2 regions of the Lentzea sp. NPDC058436 genome follow, and region 2 is predicted to be linked to the other one. Evidence: riboswitches for the same ligand, from Rfam matches in the RefSeq annotation. Region 2 holds a riboswitch; the other holds the start of a gene.
What was found. A riboswitch is a leader RNA that binds a small molecule or an ion and turns the genes downstream of it on or off. The one in region 2 is predicted to bind cobalamin.
Positions count from the first base shown of each region.

Region 1: another riboswitch for cobalamin. It lies ahead of ACFWN2_RS34220 (putative cobaltochelatase); the one in region 2 lies ahead of ACFWN2_RS45850 (FecCD family ABC transporter permease).

Region 1 is NZ_JBHXLF010000014.1:132,746-140,144, forward strand. Features, by position in the region: gene ACFWN2_RS34210 (cobyrinate a,c-diamide synthase) at 29-1,405, opposite strand; gene cobO (cob(I)yrinic acid a,c-diamide adenosyltransferase) at 1,446-2,060, opposite strand; gene ACFWN2_RS34220 (putative cobaltochelatase) at 2,201-4,105, opposite strand; cobalamin riboswitch at 4,144-4,280, opposite strand; gene ACFWN2_RS34225 (threonine aldolase family protein) at 4,311-5,273, opposite strand; gene ACFWN2_RS34230 (helix-turn-helix domain-containing protein) at 5,281-5,787, opposite strand; gene ACFWN2_RS34235 (zinc-binding alcohol dehydrogenase family protein) at 5,870-6,703, shown strand; gene ACFWN2_RS34240 (hypothetical protein) at 6,687-7,399, opposite strand, start outside.
Region 2 is NZ_JBHXLF010000042.1:218-7,616, forward strand. Features, by position in the region: gene ACFWN2_RS45840 (ABC transporter substrate-binding protein) at 1-797, opposite strand, end outside; gene ACFWN2_RS45845 (ABC transporter ATP-binding protein) at 794-1,534, opposite strand; gene ACFWN2_RS45850 (FecCD family ABC transporter permease) at 1,534-2,556, opposite strand; cobalamin riboswitch at 2,590-2,737, opposite strand; gene ACFWN2_RS45855 (YciI family protein) at 2,819-3,238, shown strand; gene ACFWN2_RS45860 (3-isopropylmalate dehydrogenase) at 3,304-4,341, opposite strand; gene ACFWN2_RS45865 (S8 family serine peptidase) at 4,631-7,399, opposite strand, start outside.

The DNA.
Region 1 (7,399 bases), on a different contig from region 2:
TCCACAGGGGGTTTGGGGGAGGGAGGGCTTAGGCGAAGACCGTACCGTCTGCCACTCCTGCCACGAACGGGTGGCAGGCCCGCACGAAACGGGCTATGGCCTCTTGATCACCGGCGGGGTGCGTGTGGAGGTACGAAGCGTGCACCCCGCCCACCGCGAACCCCTCGGCGACGGGCCGCGAGTCGACGCCGCGCCAGTGCCACGCGGGCGGGTTCGAGTGCGGTGTGGACAGCTGGGTCCGGTGGAACTCGTGGCCGGTCACACGGCTGCCGGGCGCGTGCAGCGGCGAGTTCGCGGACGCCACCGCGTCCCGGTAGCCCAAGGTCAGTTTCGGGGTCATGAACCCCTCGGCGTCGAGCACGCCGCACATCGGGTGCCCGTCGAGCGACTTGGCGAGGTACAGCAACCCTCCGCACTCGGCGTGCACGGGCGCGCCCGATCGAGCGAACCGAGCCACGGCCTCGCGCAACGGGGTGTTGGCCGACAGGGCTTCGGCGTGCTGCTCAGGGAACCCACCCGGCAGGACCAGGCCCGCCGTGCCCTCCGGGAGGTCCTCGTCGTGCAGCGGGTCGACGACGGCCACGGCCGCGCCCGCCGCCTTCAGCACCTCGACGTGTTCGGCGTAGCCGAACGTGAAGGCCGCTCCACCCGCGACGGCGATCACCGGTTCGCCGCTCACGGCCTCGACCTGCGGATCCCAGGCGGCGACGGCCATGTCGGGCACCGACCTCGCCAGCCTGCGCACCGCGTCGAGGTCGACGTGCTTGGCCACCGCCGCGGCGATCGCGTCGACCGCGGACACCGCCTCCGCGCCGTGCTCGGCCGCCGTCACGAGCCCCAAGTGCCGTGAGGGCAAGGAGAACTGCGGATCGCGCGGCAGCACGCCGAGCACGTCCAGGCCCACCTCGTCGCACGCGGACCGGAGCACCTGCTCGTGCCGTTCCGACCCGACCTGGTTGAGGATCACGCCGCCGAGCCGGACCGTGGGGTCGTAGCCGCGGAAGCCGTGCAGCAGCGCGGCGAGCGACCGGCTCTGCCCGCGCGCGTCCACGACGAACAGCACGGGTGCGTTGATCAGCTTGGCGACGTGCGCGGTCGACCCGATGCCGGCGGTGTCGACGCGGCCGTCGAACAGGCCCATCACGCCCTCGACCACGGCGATGTCGCAGCCTTTGGAGCCGTGCGCGAACAGGCCGGGGACGCGGTGCTCGCCGACCATGACGGGGTCGAGGTTGCGGCCGGGCCGGTTCGTGGCGAGCGAGTGGTAGCCGGGGTCGATGTAGTCGGGGCCGACCTTGAACGGCGCGACCCGCGAACCCGCGCGGCGCAACGCGGCCATGAGCCCGGTCGCGACGGTGGTCTTGCCGCTGCCCGAGGCGGGGGCGGCGATGACGAGCCGGTTCACCACGTGGGCCTCCGATGTCCCGGAGCGACGACCAGCCTGTTCACCACTCGATCCCCCGCTGGCCCTTCTGCCCGGCGTCCATCGGGTGCTTGACCTTGGTCATCTCCACCACCAGGTCGGCGGCGTCGACCAGCTTCTGCGGCGCGTACCGCCCGGTGATCACGACGTGCTGGTGGCCGGGCCGGTTCGCCAGCACGTCGACCACCTCGTCCACGTCGATCCAGCCCCAGTGCAGCGGGTACGTGAACTCGTCGAGCACGTAGAAGCCGTGGCGTTCCGCACCGATCCGCCGCGCGATCTCCGCCCAGCCCTCCCGCGCGGCCGAGGCGTGGTCGTCCTCGGTGCCCTGCTTGCGGGTCCAGGACCAGCCCTCGCCCATCTTGTGCCACTCGACGGCGCCGCCCTCGCCGGTCTCGTCGTGCAGCCGGCCGAGCGCCTTGAACGCGGACTCCTCGCCGACCTTCCACTTGGCGGACTTCACGAACTGGAACACGCCGATGTCCCAGCCCTGGTTCCAGCCGCGCAGCGCCATGCCGAACGCCGACGTCGACTTCCCCTTCATCTCACCGGTGTGCAGCATCAGCAACGGCCGGTTGCGGCGCTGGCGGGTGGTCAGGCCGTCCTTCGGCACCTCGGTGGGTTGTCCTTGAGGCACTGGGGATTCTCCTTGCTCGTTGGTCGCTGCTCCGCAGACTCCGGTGAGTTCGCCGGGAAGCTGGTCGTCCGGCCGCCGCTTCGCCGTGATTGGGCTTCGCCGAATCCCGACGAAGGGGCACCCGGACGACCAGCGCGAACTCACGCAGCCCGGACGACGCCGGCGAGGTGGTCGGCGGACAGCTGGTCGAGCCGGACGCACGTGCCCTGCAACGCCTCGGCGATCTTCTGCGCGAGACCGAGGCGGACGTGGCCCTGTTCGCAGTCCACGACCACGACGGCGGTCTTCTCGAGCAGTCCGGCGGCCTTCAGAGCGTCCTTGGTCGGGTCGCCGCCGAGTCCGGACGACGTGGCGCGGCCGTCCGTCAGCAGCACCACCAACGGCCGCTTGCGCGGGTCGCGGAGGCGTTCGATCTCCAGGACCCTGTGCGCCTTCAGCAGACCGTCCGCGAGCGGGGTCCGGCCGCCGGTGCGCATCTTCTTGAGGCGGGTGGCCGCCGCGTCGACGGAGGTGGTGGGCGGGAGCGCCACCTCGGCCTGGTTACCGCGGAACGTCACCACGCCGACCTTGTCCCGGCGCTGGTAGGCGTCGCGCAGCAACGAGATCACCGCACCGCTGACGGCCGACATCCGCTTCTGCGCCGCCATCGACCCGGAGGCGTCGACGACGAACAGGACGAGGTTCGACTCCTTGCCCTCCCGCACGGCCTTGCGCAGGTCGGCGGCGGTGAGCAGCAGGCCGGGACCGCTGCGGCCGCGCGTCGCCTGGTGCGGTGCGGCGTTCGTCAGCGTGTCGACGAGGTGCAGACCACTGCCGTCCACTTTGGACGAACGGACGATCCTGCCGGTGCGCGCGCGGGCCCTGGAACGCTTGCCGGGCGCGCCTTCGCCGACTCCGGGGACCTCCAGCAGCCGCGCCTTGAACGCGGGCGACGGCTCCGGTGCCGGACGGTCCTGAGGCGCGTTCCCGTTGCCCTTCGGGCCTTCCTGCGGTTCGGGCAGCTCACCACCACCGGGGCCGTCGTCGTCCGGACCCTCGTCGGGTTCGGCGGCGTGCTCGGCCGCCTGCTTCATCGCGTCCTCGAGCTGCTGCTCCTCGATGCCCGGCTCGTCGAACGGGTCGCGCCGGCGCCGGTGCGGCAGTGCCAGCCGGACCGCGACCTCGACGTCGACCTCCTCGACCTCCGACGCACCGCGCCACGCCGCGTGAGCGCTGGCGGCACGGGCGACGACGAGGTCCGCGCGCATGCCGTCGACCTCGAAAGCCGCGCACACAGCGGCGATCCGGCGCAGCTCACCGTCCGGAAGGGACACTCGCGCGAGGTTGTGGCGCGCGTCCGTGATCTGCTGCTTGAGCTGGGCGTCCTCGCCGGCCCACCTCGCCGCGAACGCGACGGGGTCGGCCTCGTAGGCGAGCCGGCGCCGGATCACCTCGGTGCGCACGCTCACATCACGAGCCGCCTTCACCGCCACCGTCAACCCGAACCGGTCGAGCAGCTGCGGCCGCAGCTCACCCTCCTCGGGGTTCATCGTGCCGACCAGCAGGAACTGCGACGGGTGCGAGACCGACACGCCTTCGCGTTCGACGTGCGCACGCCCCATCGCGGCGGCGTCGAGCAGCAGGTCGACCAGGTGGTCGTGCAGCAGGTTGACCTCGTCGACGTAGAGCACGCCCCGGTGCGCCGACGCCAGCAGGCCGGGCTGGAACGCCCGCACGCCCTCGGTCAGCGCCTTCTCGAGGTCGAGCGACCCGACGAGCCGGTCCTCGGTGGCGCCGACGGGCAGTTCGACGAGCCGGGCCGGGCGGCTCTCGGTGCCGTCGTGCGGCGCGTCGGGGCAGTCGGTCGTACCGGGCACGCAGCCGAAACGGCAGTTCTTCGAGACCTCGAGCTCGGGCAGCAGCGCGGCGAGGGCGCGCACGACGGTCGACTTCGCGGTCCCCTTCTCGCCGCGGACGAGAACACCGCCGATGGCGGGGTGCACCGCGTTCAGCAGCAGGGCGAGCCGGAGGTCGTCGTGTCCGACGACAGCCGAAAAGGGGTACATGCTCGGCGAAGTCCTTCCTCGGGTGTCCACGCCCGTGGCCGGTTGGATAAGAGGGGGACGAGTTCCTGACTCCCGGTCTCTCCAGAACCGGTCACAGTCGCGGGACGGCGCCGGATTCGCACCGGCTTCCTCGCACTCCCCTCACAGCCCCGGCATCGTCGCACTTCGCACCGCCGGGTCCAACAGCCAGGTGAGCGACGTCGCCCTAGATCAGGCTCCTGAACTCCGCCCAGGCCTCCCCGACCTCCTCCGCCGTCCACTCCAGCGCGGGCGCCGCGATCGTCACCTCGGTCTTGGCGAGCGTCCCGTCCCGCCAGAACCCGCCGAGGAACTTCCCGCCCAGCTCGGTCAGCCGCTTCGGGTCGCCGGGCAGGTGCAGCGCGAACTGGTGGGTGTGCGGCTCAGGCAGGCCCATGGCGGCGGCCACGACCTTGGCGTGCTCGACCTGGGTGCCCAGGCGGGGCAGCACCGTGTCGAGGCCGTGCATCGCGGACAACGCCGCCGGCCACTGCTGGAACAGCATGCCGCCGTACCGGTGCCGCCACACTCGCGCCTGGTCCACGAAGTCTTGGGTGCCTGCGAGCGCCGCGCCCGACATGCCTTCCAGCGACTTGTAGAACGACACGTAGACCGAGTCGAAGAGGCCCGCGATCTCCGGCAGCGGCTTGCCCAGGCCGTGCGTGCTCTCCCACAGCCGCGCGCCGTCGAGGTGCACGACCGCGTCCCGTTCGCGCGCGGCGTCCACGACCTCGGTCAGCTCGTCCCAGGTCGGCAGGACGAACCCGGCCTCGCGGTCCGGCACCTCCAGCAGCAGCGTGCCGAACGGTTCGGGGCACGAGGCGACGTCCGCGTTGCGCACCTTGATCGGGCGCAGGCCGGACAGCACGGTCAGCGCGTCGTCCTCGTGGTGCAGCGGGTGCGCCTGCGGGTGCATCGCGACGATCGGGTTGTGCGTGCGGTCCGCCCAGCACTTCAGCGCGATCTGCTGCGCCATGGTGCCGGTCGGCACGAACAGCGCGGCCTCGGTGCCCAGCAGCTGCGCGACGCGGGTCTCCAGCGCCTCCACCGGTCCGCCGTCGCCGTAGCGGTCGGGCTCGACGTCCGGCACGGGGCCGAGCTCTTCGAGCAGCGTGCGCTTCCTGACTCCGGACAGCTGACGGTTCAACACCCCCGCATCAAACCTCAGCCGCGAGCGTCTCCGCGAGTGAAATGACGCCCGCCCGGATCTCGTCGGCGGTCATCCCCTGGGCCAGCAGGAACTCGATGTGCTCACCCCGGAGCACGGCCAGGACGGTGTGCGCCTTGAAGGTCGAGCCGACCAGCCGGGCCAGGCGTTCCACGGTGATCCGGAAGTTGCCCTCGCAGCTGCGGACCGTCGTCCGTTCCACGGCGATGACCAGCGGCAACGACGCCAGCACGTGGTCGAACAGCGTGCCGGCGAACTCCCCGGCGGAGCGGCACTCCAACGACGCCGTCTGGATCCACGAGGCGGCGGTGGAGTCGACCACGGCCCTGACCAGACCGGCCTTGTCGCCGAACCGCCGGAACACGGTGCCCTTGCCCACACCCGCCGCCAGTGCCACGTCCTCGACGGACACGGCCTCGATGCCCCGGGAGCTGATCAGCTCGGTCGCGGCGGCCAGGATCGCGGCCCGGTTGCGGGCGGCATCGGCACGTTCCAACGAACTCTCCCTTGACACAAGCGGACTGACGGTCCGTATATTACCAAACGGACCGACGGTCCGCTTACTGAGGGAGGACCAGGTGAAGGCAGTGCGGTTCCACGAGTTCGGAGGGCCCGAGGTGCTCACCGTCGAGGAGGTGCCCGACCCCGTCGGCGACACGCTCGTCGACGTCACCGCGATCGGGCTCAACTACGGCGAGACGGTCATCCGCCGCGGCAAGGGCAGGGAGCTCTTCCCGTGGTACCCGGGACCGGCCCTTCCCGTCACGCTGGGCTCGGAAGTCGTTGGCACCACAGGAGAAGGCCGCCGGGTCATGGGCGTGCCGCGCGACGGTGCCTACGCCACGAAGGCCGTCATCGAGCACCCGATCGACGTGCCCGACGGCGTGAGCGACCACGAGGCGCTCGCACTCTTCCTGCAGGGCACCACGGCGGTCGCGACGGCCAAGGCGGCACGGATCCGGCCGGGTGACCGGGTGCTGGTCGAGGCGGCGTCCGGTGGTGTCGGCAGCCTGCTGGTCCAGCTCGCGCAACGGGCGGGCGCGACCGTGCTCGCCGCGTCCAGCAAAGGCGGGATCGGCTACGACTGGGACGGGCTCGAACCGGTGGACGTCGTCTTCGAGTCGATCGGCGGCGCGATCGGTAGGAAGGCGTTCGAGCTGCTCAGGGACGGTGCCGGCAGGATGGTCGTGTTCGGGTACGCCAGTGGTGAGCCGCTGGACGTCACGGCGAGCGACGTCTTCCGCAAGGGCGTGGCGGTCATGGGCCTCCCCCGCGGCACCACGCCGCAAGAGGTGCTGAACCTGAACCTCAAGCCCGTGCTCGGTGACGTCTACCGGCTCGACGACATCGCCGAGGCGCACGAAGCACTCGAAGCCCGCACCACGCGGGGCAAGCTCATCGCGCGACCGTGACGGACCGGGGCGCGCGGAACGACAGCAGCTGAAGCCACTCCGGATCAGGGCCGGTCAGGTGCAGCGACGGCTCGTGCGACGCCACCGTCCGCAACGTCACGGCGGCCTCCAGCCGTGCCAGTCCCGCACCGAGGCAGAAGTGCCTGCCGTATCCGAACGCCAGGTGCCGCTGGTCGGTTTCCTTACCGCTCAACAACAACACGAGCTCCGCGCCGGCCGGCACGCGCACACCGGACAACACGACCTCACGCGCGGTCAGCCGCCGCCACGTGACCACGGGCGTCTCGGTCCGCAGCACGTCCTCGACGAACGACTCGGCCACACCGGGCTCCGGCAACCGCGCCCACAGCGAACGGTCCTGCAACGCACGGCGCAACGCCGTGGACAGCAGCTGGGTCGTCGTCTCCTGGCCCGCGATCAGCAGGAAGTAGCAAAGCCCCGCGGAGTCCTCTGCGGACACACCGGCGTCGGCCAGCGCGCAGAACAACTCGCCGTCGCGGGCGTGGTAGCGCTTGATCAGCCACTGGTGGAAGTCGCCGACGTCGTCGACCAGCTCCATCTGCCGTTCGCGGCCGATGTCGCCCCAGAAGAACTCCAACGAACCGGAGCTCCAGCGCTTCAACGTGGGGATGTCGACGTTCTCCAGCCCGAGCAGCTCCATCAGCACGATCGCCGGCAGGTCCCAGGCCAGGTCCC
Region 2 (7,399 bases):
TAGTCCACGATCAGCACGACATCGGGGTTGCGCTGCACCACCGTCTCCCAGTTCACGGTGGTCCAGCTGTCGTTGAGGTCCCCGAAGATGTTGTCCCCACCGGCCTTGGAGATCACGTCCTGCGGCGCCGCGTTCTTCCCTGACGTGAACGGCTGGTCCTGCCCGCTGTCGTACAGGAACACCTTCGGCCGCGGCTTGCCCTCCATCAGCCGCCCGGCGGAGGCGATCTGCTCCTGGTACCCCTTGATCAGCTCCTCCGCCTTGGCCTCGACGCGGAAGATCTTCCCGAGGTTGCGCAGGTCCGTGTACAGCGCGTCCAGCGCGGGCATGATGCCGCGCTGCTTGCCGGTGCCGTTGCGGCACGCCTCGGTCAGCAGGTACGTGCCGATCCCCAGCTCCTTCAACGCGTCCGGGGTGAAGCCGGTGCTCTCGCTGAACCCGTAGTTCCAGCCGGCGAACACCAGGTCCGCGTTGACGCCCTGCACGACCTCCTTGGAGATCTTGTCGGACAGGTGCTTGCCGCTCTCGAAGTCGGCCTTCCACGGGGAGGTCTGCACGTCGACCGTCTTCAGGCCGTTCACCACGTAGCCCGCCATGCGGTCCTTGAGGCCCAACGCGAACATCATCTCGGTGATGCCGGTGTCGTTGGTGACCACTTTGGACGGAACCTTGTCGAAGGTGACCTGCTGGCCGCAGTTCGTGACGGTCACCGGGTCGGACGCGGCGGGGTCCTTCGCGACCGTGGCGCCACAGCCGGAGACGAGCAGCAGGGCCGCTGTGACGAGTGCGGTTCTCAAGGGGTGACCTCCTGGTCGAACAGGAGCTGGGGAACTCCCGTTGTCGGGTGCCGCACTACGTGCGCGGTGACGTGGAAAACCTTGGCCATCAGTTCCGGGACGAGGACCTCCGCCGGGGTGCCGGAGGCGACCAGCCGTCCCTCGTCGAGCACGTGCAGGCGGTCGCAGTAGGACGCGGCGAGGTTCAGGTCGTGCAGGACGGTGAGCACGGTGATGCCCAGGCCTCGCGCCAGGGCGAGCACCTCCAGCTGGTGCCGGATGTCGAGGTGGTTGGTCGGCTCGTCCAGCACGAGCACGCGAGGTTCCTGGGCCAGTGCGCGGGCGATGAGCACGCGCTGGCGTTCGCCGCCGGAGAGACTCAGGAAGCTGCGTGAGGCGAGGTGCGCGACGTCCACTGTGTCCAGTGCGTCGCCCACCACGCGCCGGTCGCGGGCGGAGTCGCGTTCGTGCGGCAGGCGGCCCATCTCCACGACCTCGGCGACCGTGAAGTCGAACTCGACCTGCGACTCCTGCGACAGGGCCGCGAGGTCGCGGGCGATGTGCTGTCGCTTGTGGACGTTCTCGCCGTCGATCAGCACGGCGCCCGAGTCCGGCTTCAGGGCGCGGTAGACGCAGCGCAACGTCGTGGACTTGCCGCTGCCGTTCGGGCCGACGATGCCGACGACCTCGTCGCAGGCCTGCAGGGTGATGTCCGTGATGATGCCGCGGACCGTGACGTGGTCGATGTCGACGCGCATCAACGTCCTCCGAACACGTAGGTCTTGCGGCGCATGAGGAAGATGAAGCACGGCACGCCGATCGCGGCCGTGATGACGCCGAGCGGCAGCTCCTCGGGCGCCGCGAGCATCCGGGCGGCCACGTCGACCCAGACCAGGAACGACGCTCCGGCGAGCGGTGCGAGCGGGAGGACCTTGCGGTGGTCCGCGCCCACGACCATGCGGGTGAGGTGCGGCAGCATCAGCCCGACGAAGCCCACCGCGCCGCTGACCGCCACGAGCACGCCCGTGATGCCCGCGGTGACGATGAAGAGGTGCGTGCGGAACCGGTTGACCGGCACGCCGAGCGTCGTCGCGGTCTCGTCGCCCATCGCCAGCGCGTTCAGCTGCCGGGCCCTGGTCATCAGGTACGCGATGCCGAGTGCCGTCACGACGGCGGCGATCGGCAACGACGTCCAGCTCGCGCCACCGAGGCTGCCGAGCAGCCAGAACATGGCCGACCGCGCCGCCTCCCCGTGCGGCGCCTGGAACACCAGCAGCATCGCCACGGCGGAGAACCCGTACGCCAGCGCGGTTCCGGTCAGGACCAGCCGCAACGGTGTGAGCCCTCGGCTCGTGCGCGCGGTGATGTAGACCAGGGCCGTGGCGCCGAGACCCGTCACGAACGCGCCGACCGACAGCGCGTAGACGCCGAGACCGGACAGCACGCCGAGCGTCGCCACGGCCGTCGCGCCCACGCTCGCGCCCGACGAGATGCCGAGCACGTACGGGTCGGCGAGGGCGTTGCGGACCATCGCCTGGATCGCGACGCCGACCGTGCTCAGGCCCGCGCCCACGACCGCCGCCAGCAGGACGCGGGGCAGCCGGATGTCCCAGACGATGTGGTACTGCCCGACGAGGTCCGCGGGGATCGTGCCGCCGCGCAGGGCCTCCCAGAGCAGCTCGACCGTGACGTCGAACGGAACGGAGACGGGGCCGAGCGCCACGCCCGCGACGATGCTGACGACGAGCACGCCGACGAGCGCGCTGATCTTGGAGATCACTGATGCCCTTCCCGCAGTCCACGGCAGGAGTTGGTTCCTCGGTCCACCGTGCACGGGTGTTCGGGCTCGTCCCCCCGCCCAGGGGGACCTACCGTTGCGGGTCAGCGCCGGACTTCGACCGGTCTTCCCCCACGCACGACTTCGGTGACCCTACCTGCGAAAACAGGAAGTTCGAAAATTTTCCGGGTGTGATGTCGATCCGGCACCGCGCCCGTTCGACCTCTGGACGTCAGCGAACGAGACACGAACGAGGAGACACACCGTGAAGTACATGCTGATCATGCGCGCCACCGACGAGGCCTTCGAGAACATGGGCGAGTTCGACTTCGACAAGATGCTGGAGACGGTCGGCGCGTTCAACGACGAGCTCATCCGCGCCGGTGTGCTGCTGGCCGCCGAGGGCCTCTCCGACCCGTCCGAGGGCGTCGTCGTCGACTACTCCTCCGAGCCGGCGGTCATCACGGACGGCCCGTACGGCGAGACCAAGGAGCTGTTCAACGGCTTCTACCTGCTCAACGTCGCCTCGATCCAGGAAGCGGTCGAGTGGGCGAAGCGCATGCCGATGGCCGGGCCGGGCTTCAAGACCGAGATCCGCCGCGTGCCGACGATCGACGAGTTCCCGCAGGACAACGAGTGGATCCAGAAGGAGCGCGCGTGGCGTGAGGCCAACGGCCAGCTCTGACCAGCGCTGAGAAACGCCGAAGCCCGGCCGGGAAGATCCCGGCCGGGCTTCAAAACGTCTGAACCTCAGCCCGTGCGGACGTTCGACGACACGAGTGCCGCGAGACGGTCGCCGATGGCGTAGGTGGCCCCAGGCGACTGGTGGTCCCTGGTCGCGAGATCAAAGGCCACGGAGGCCTCGATCCGGCGCGCCGACTCGTGCTCGCCCAGGTGGTCGAGCAGCAGCGCGACCGACAGCACGGCGGCCGTCGGGTCCGCGATGCCCTGGCCCGCGATGTCCGGCGCCGAACCGTGCACCGGCTCGAACATCGACGGGTTGCGACGCGTGACGTCCATGTTCCCCGACGCGGCCAGGCCGATGCCACCCGTGACGGCGGCGGCGAGGTCGGTCAGGATGTCGCCGAACAGGTTGTCCGTGACGATCACGTCGTAGCGGCCCGGGTCGGTGACCAGGTGGATGGTCGCCGCGTCCACGTGCTGGTAGGCCACGGTGACGTCCGGGTGCTGCAGCGAGACCTCCTCCACGACGCGCGACCACAACGAGCCGGCGTGCGTGAGGACGTTCGTCTTGTGCACCAGCGTCAGGTGCCGGCGCTGGCGGTTCGAGGCACGCGCGAACGCGTCCCTGACCACCCGCTCGACGCCGAACGAGGTGTTCAGCGAGACCTCGGTGGCGATCTCGTGCGGCGTGTCCTTGCGGAGCAGGCCGCCGTTGCCCGCGTACGGGCCCTCGGTGCCCTCGCGCACCACCACCATGTCGATCTCCGGCGGGTCCGCGAGCGGGCTGCGGACACCGGGGTAGAGACGAGCAGGGCGGAGGTTCACGTGGTGGTCGAGCTCGAAGCGCAGCCGCAGCAGCAGCCCGCGCTCCAGAATTCCGCTCGGCACCGACGGGTCGCCGACCGCGCCGAGCAGGATCGCGTCGTGCTGGCGAAGCTCCCCCAGCACCGACTCGGGCAACAACTCTCCCGTGGCGTGCCAGCGCGCCGCGCCGAGGTCGTAGCGAGTGATCTCGGCCGCCGGAACGACCTCTCCGAGGACCTTCAGGGCCTCAGCGATGACCTCGGGCCCGATCCCGTCTCCTGGGATCACTGCGAGCCGCATCCACACACCTCCCAGGTGTCAGTCCCCAATTGGTGGGACTATTTTCCTCACGCGAAAGGCTACCGGCATCGCGGGCGCTCACCGCATGCCGGACACCCCATCGGGGTGTTATCTCCCGTACTGCGGGACACCCACACGGCCTATACCCCACTTTCGGGTGTCACTCGACCGCAGGAACGGGGTCGCGTCAAGGGGTGACGGCAGGCAGTTCCGGACCGTGACGTGCCGAGAGGCCCGGCTCTCCGAGGGAGAACCGGGCCTCTCGTGAAACATCCGACCTGGCGGGCTACTAGTAGGCGCCGCCCCGGCCGCTCGACTTCACCGTGACGACCGACGCGCGGTCACCGTTGGCATTGTGGTGGTTGAGGACCAGCAGGCCCTCGGACTTGTCGGCCTTCAGCGCGGCCTCGTCCTTGTTCACCACGAGCGCGGTGCCCGGCTTCGCGACGTACGAGAGCGCCGCGTCGCCGCCGCCCTGCGCCCACAGACCCGGCTTGAGCGGGTCGAAGGACAGGTTGCGGTCGATCACGTCGATCAGCTTGTTCGCGTTGCCCGGCGCCACGTAGTAGCCCGCGGTGCCCACGACGTACGACAGGCGCGCCGTGTCCTTCGTCGCGTCGATGCCGAGTGCGCTCAGCAGCACCGGCAGGACGACGACGTTGGTGTCCTGGACGTTCGCGTCGACGTCGCCGAACAGGCCGTTCACGCCCTGGATGTCGACGGTCTCGCCCGTCTTCAGGTCCACGGTGGACGCGACCAGCAGGTCGGTGTCGGTCAGGCGGGTGGCGAACACCTCGAAGTCCGCGGTGCCGTCACCGTTGGTGTCGATGTCGACGAACGGAATGGTGTTCTTGCCCAGGTTGTACCAGTTGCCCCAGGTCGCGACACCGAACGCGAGCAGCGCCTCCTCGGGCTTGCCCTGCGCCTTGGCGAGCGGGGCCGTGGAGGCCGCGCCGACGTAGCGGAGGTCGCCGCCCTTGGCGGTCTCGTTGAGCGCGCAGTTCTCGGTGACGTTGCGGCGGCAGTCGCGCAGCTTCGGCGACTGGGCCTGCAGTTCGAGAACGCTGACCAGCGAGCGGTAGGCCTGCGAGCCCGAGCCCTGGTCGATGCCCTTGCCGGTCAGGTTCAGCACGGCCTGCTTGTCGTTGCCGCGGAACTTGAGGCTGGACGCGGTGTTGATGTCCGCGACCGGCTTCGGCGCCGAGTACACCGACAGGCGCAGCGGCACCGTGGCGCCGGCGGTCGGCGTGAACGTCACGCGACCGGAGGCGTCCGCGAGGAACTGCCGCGGCACGTCGAGCTGGAGCGGCTCGACCGTCGAGTCGACCGTCTTGCGCAGGGCCTTCGGGTCGGTGATCTTCAGGGTGACCTTGACGCGCGCGATGCCGCGCGGGCTCAGCTTCACCTTGTCCTGCGAGAGCACGTAGCTCACGCCGGGGATCGTCGTGGCCGCGGTGTAGCCGACCTTGTACTCCACGGACTTCGTGGACTTGTTGACGATCTTGATGGTCTTGGACAGCGAGACCGGCTTCGAGACCTCGACGACGCCGAAGTTCGCGCTGACGTAACCGTTGTCCTCCTCGACGTACGCGAGGACCTGGTTGTCGATCGCGGACTTGCCGTCCACGCGGCCGGTGCCGACCCGGTTGGGGGCGAAGGTCTTGCCGTTCTCCTTCACGTCCGCACCGGCGGTGTTCATGATCGAGGCCTTGACCTCCTCGAGCGTCCAGTCCGGGTGCGCCTGGCGGACCAGGGCGGCGATGCCGGCGACGTGCGGGGACGCCATCGACGTACCGGAGATCACCAGGCGGTCGTTGCCGGAACCGACGGCGGTCGACGAGATCGTGTCACCGGGGGCTGCGACGTCCGGCTTGATCGACTGGCCGCGGGTGCCGCGGCTGGTGAACGAGCTCGGAGTGTCCGAAATGGACTGGTCGTACGTCGGCGTCGAGGTGCGCAGGTCACCCGCGAGGCGGACGACCAGCGTGCCCGCGTCGAGCGCCGGGCGGACCGCCGCGGTGGCCGAGCCGGTGAACTGGAACATCGGGATGGCCGCGTTGCCCGCGATGCCCGCCGCGAAGTTCTCCAAAGTGGACGACAGGAGCACGCCCTGACCGCCCGCGGCCTGCACGTTGTTCGCGCGGGCGGCCGAACCACAGCGGCGCGTCGCGTCGTTGTCGTCCCACTCCAGCCACACGAACTTGCCCGCGACGTTGTCGGTGATCGCGACGCAGCCGTCGGTGTTGCCCGCCTGGGTCACCTTGGCGACCGGCAGTTCCTTGTTGTAGCCGAGGTAGCCGGTGAAGCTCTGGCTGTACTGACCGGGCTTGAGGCCCTGGCCCTTGACCTCGGCGCCGTCGCGCAGCACGTACGAGTCGCGCGTGGAGGCGACGGTCAGCGCCTCGGGCGTGTTGCCCGGCGAGCCGCCGATGTCGTAGAGGTCGCCGCCGTTGCCCGCGGAGAAGACCGGCATGACGCCGACCTTGTACAGCTTCTTGACGAACAGGCTGTCGGGGTCGTCCGGGGCGCCGTAGTCGGAGCCGAGCGACAGGTTGACCACGTCGAGGTGGTCGGAGAAGTCGCCGTCGCCGTCGGGGTCGAGCGACCAGTCGAGCGCCTGCGAGGTGACGTTGGTCGAGCCGTCGCAGCCGAAGACCTTGAGCGCGAAGATCTGGGCCTTCGGCGCGGTGCCGGGACCGATCTTCATCTCGTTGAGCTTCGCGGCGTCGAGCTTGGTGTAGTCACCCTTGAACGTGCTGCCGTCGGCGTTCTCGCCGAAACCGGCCGTGGTGCCCGCGACGTGCGAGCCGTGGCCGTTGCAGTCGATCGGGTTGGGGTCGGGCTTCGGCGTGTTGATCGCCGGGTCGGTGCTCTCGCCGTCGTAGGTCTCACCGACGAAGTCGTAGCCGCCGACGACCTTGGCGGTCGGGAAGTTCGGGTCGGCCTTGGTCGGGTCGACGGCCTTGAACGCCTCGACCGTGCCGGGACCGCCGAAGTTCGCGTGCGTGTAGTCGACGCCGGTGTCGATGATGCCGACGCGGACGTCGTCACCGAGCTT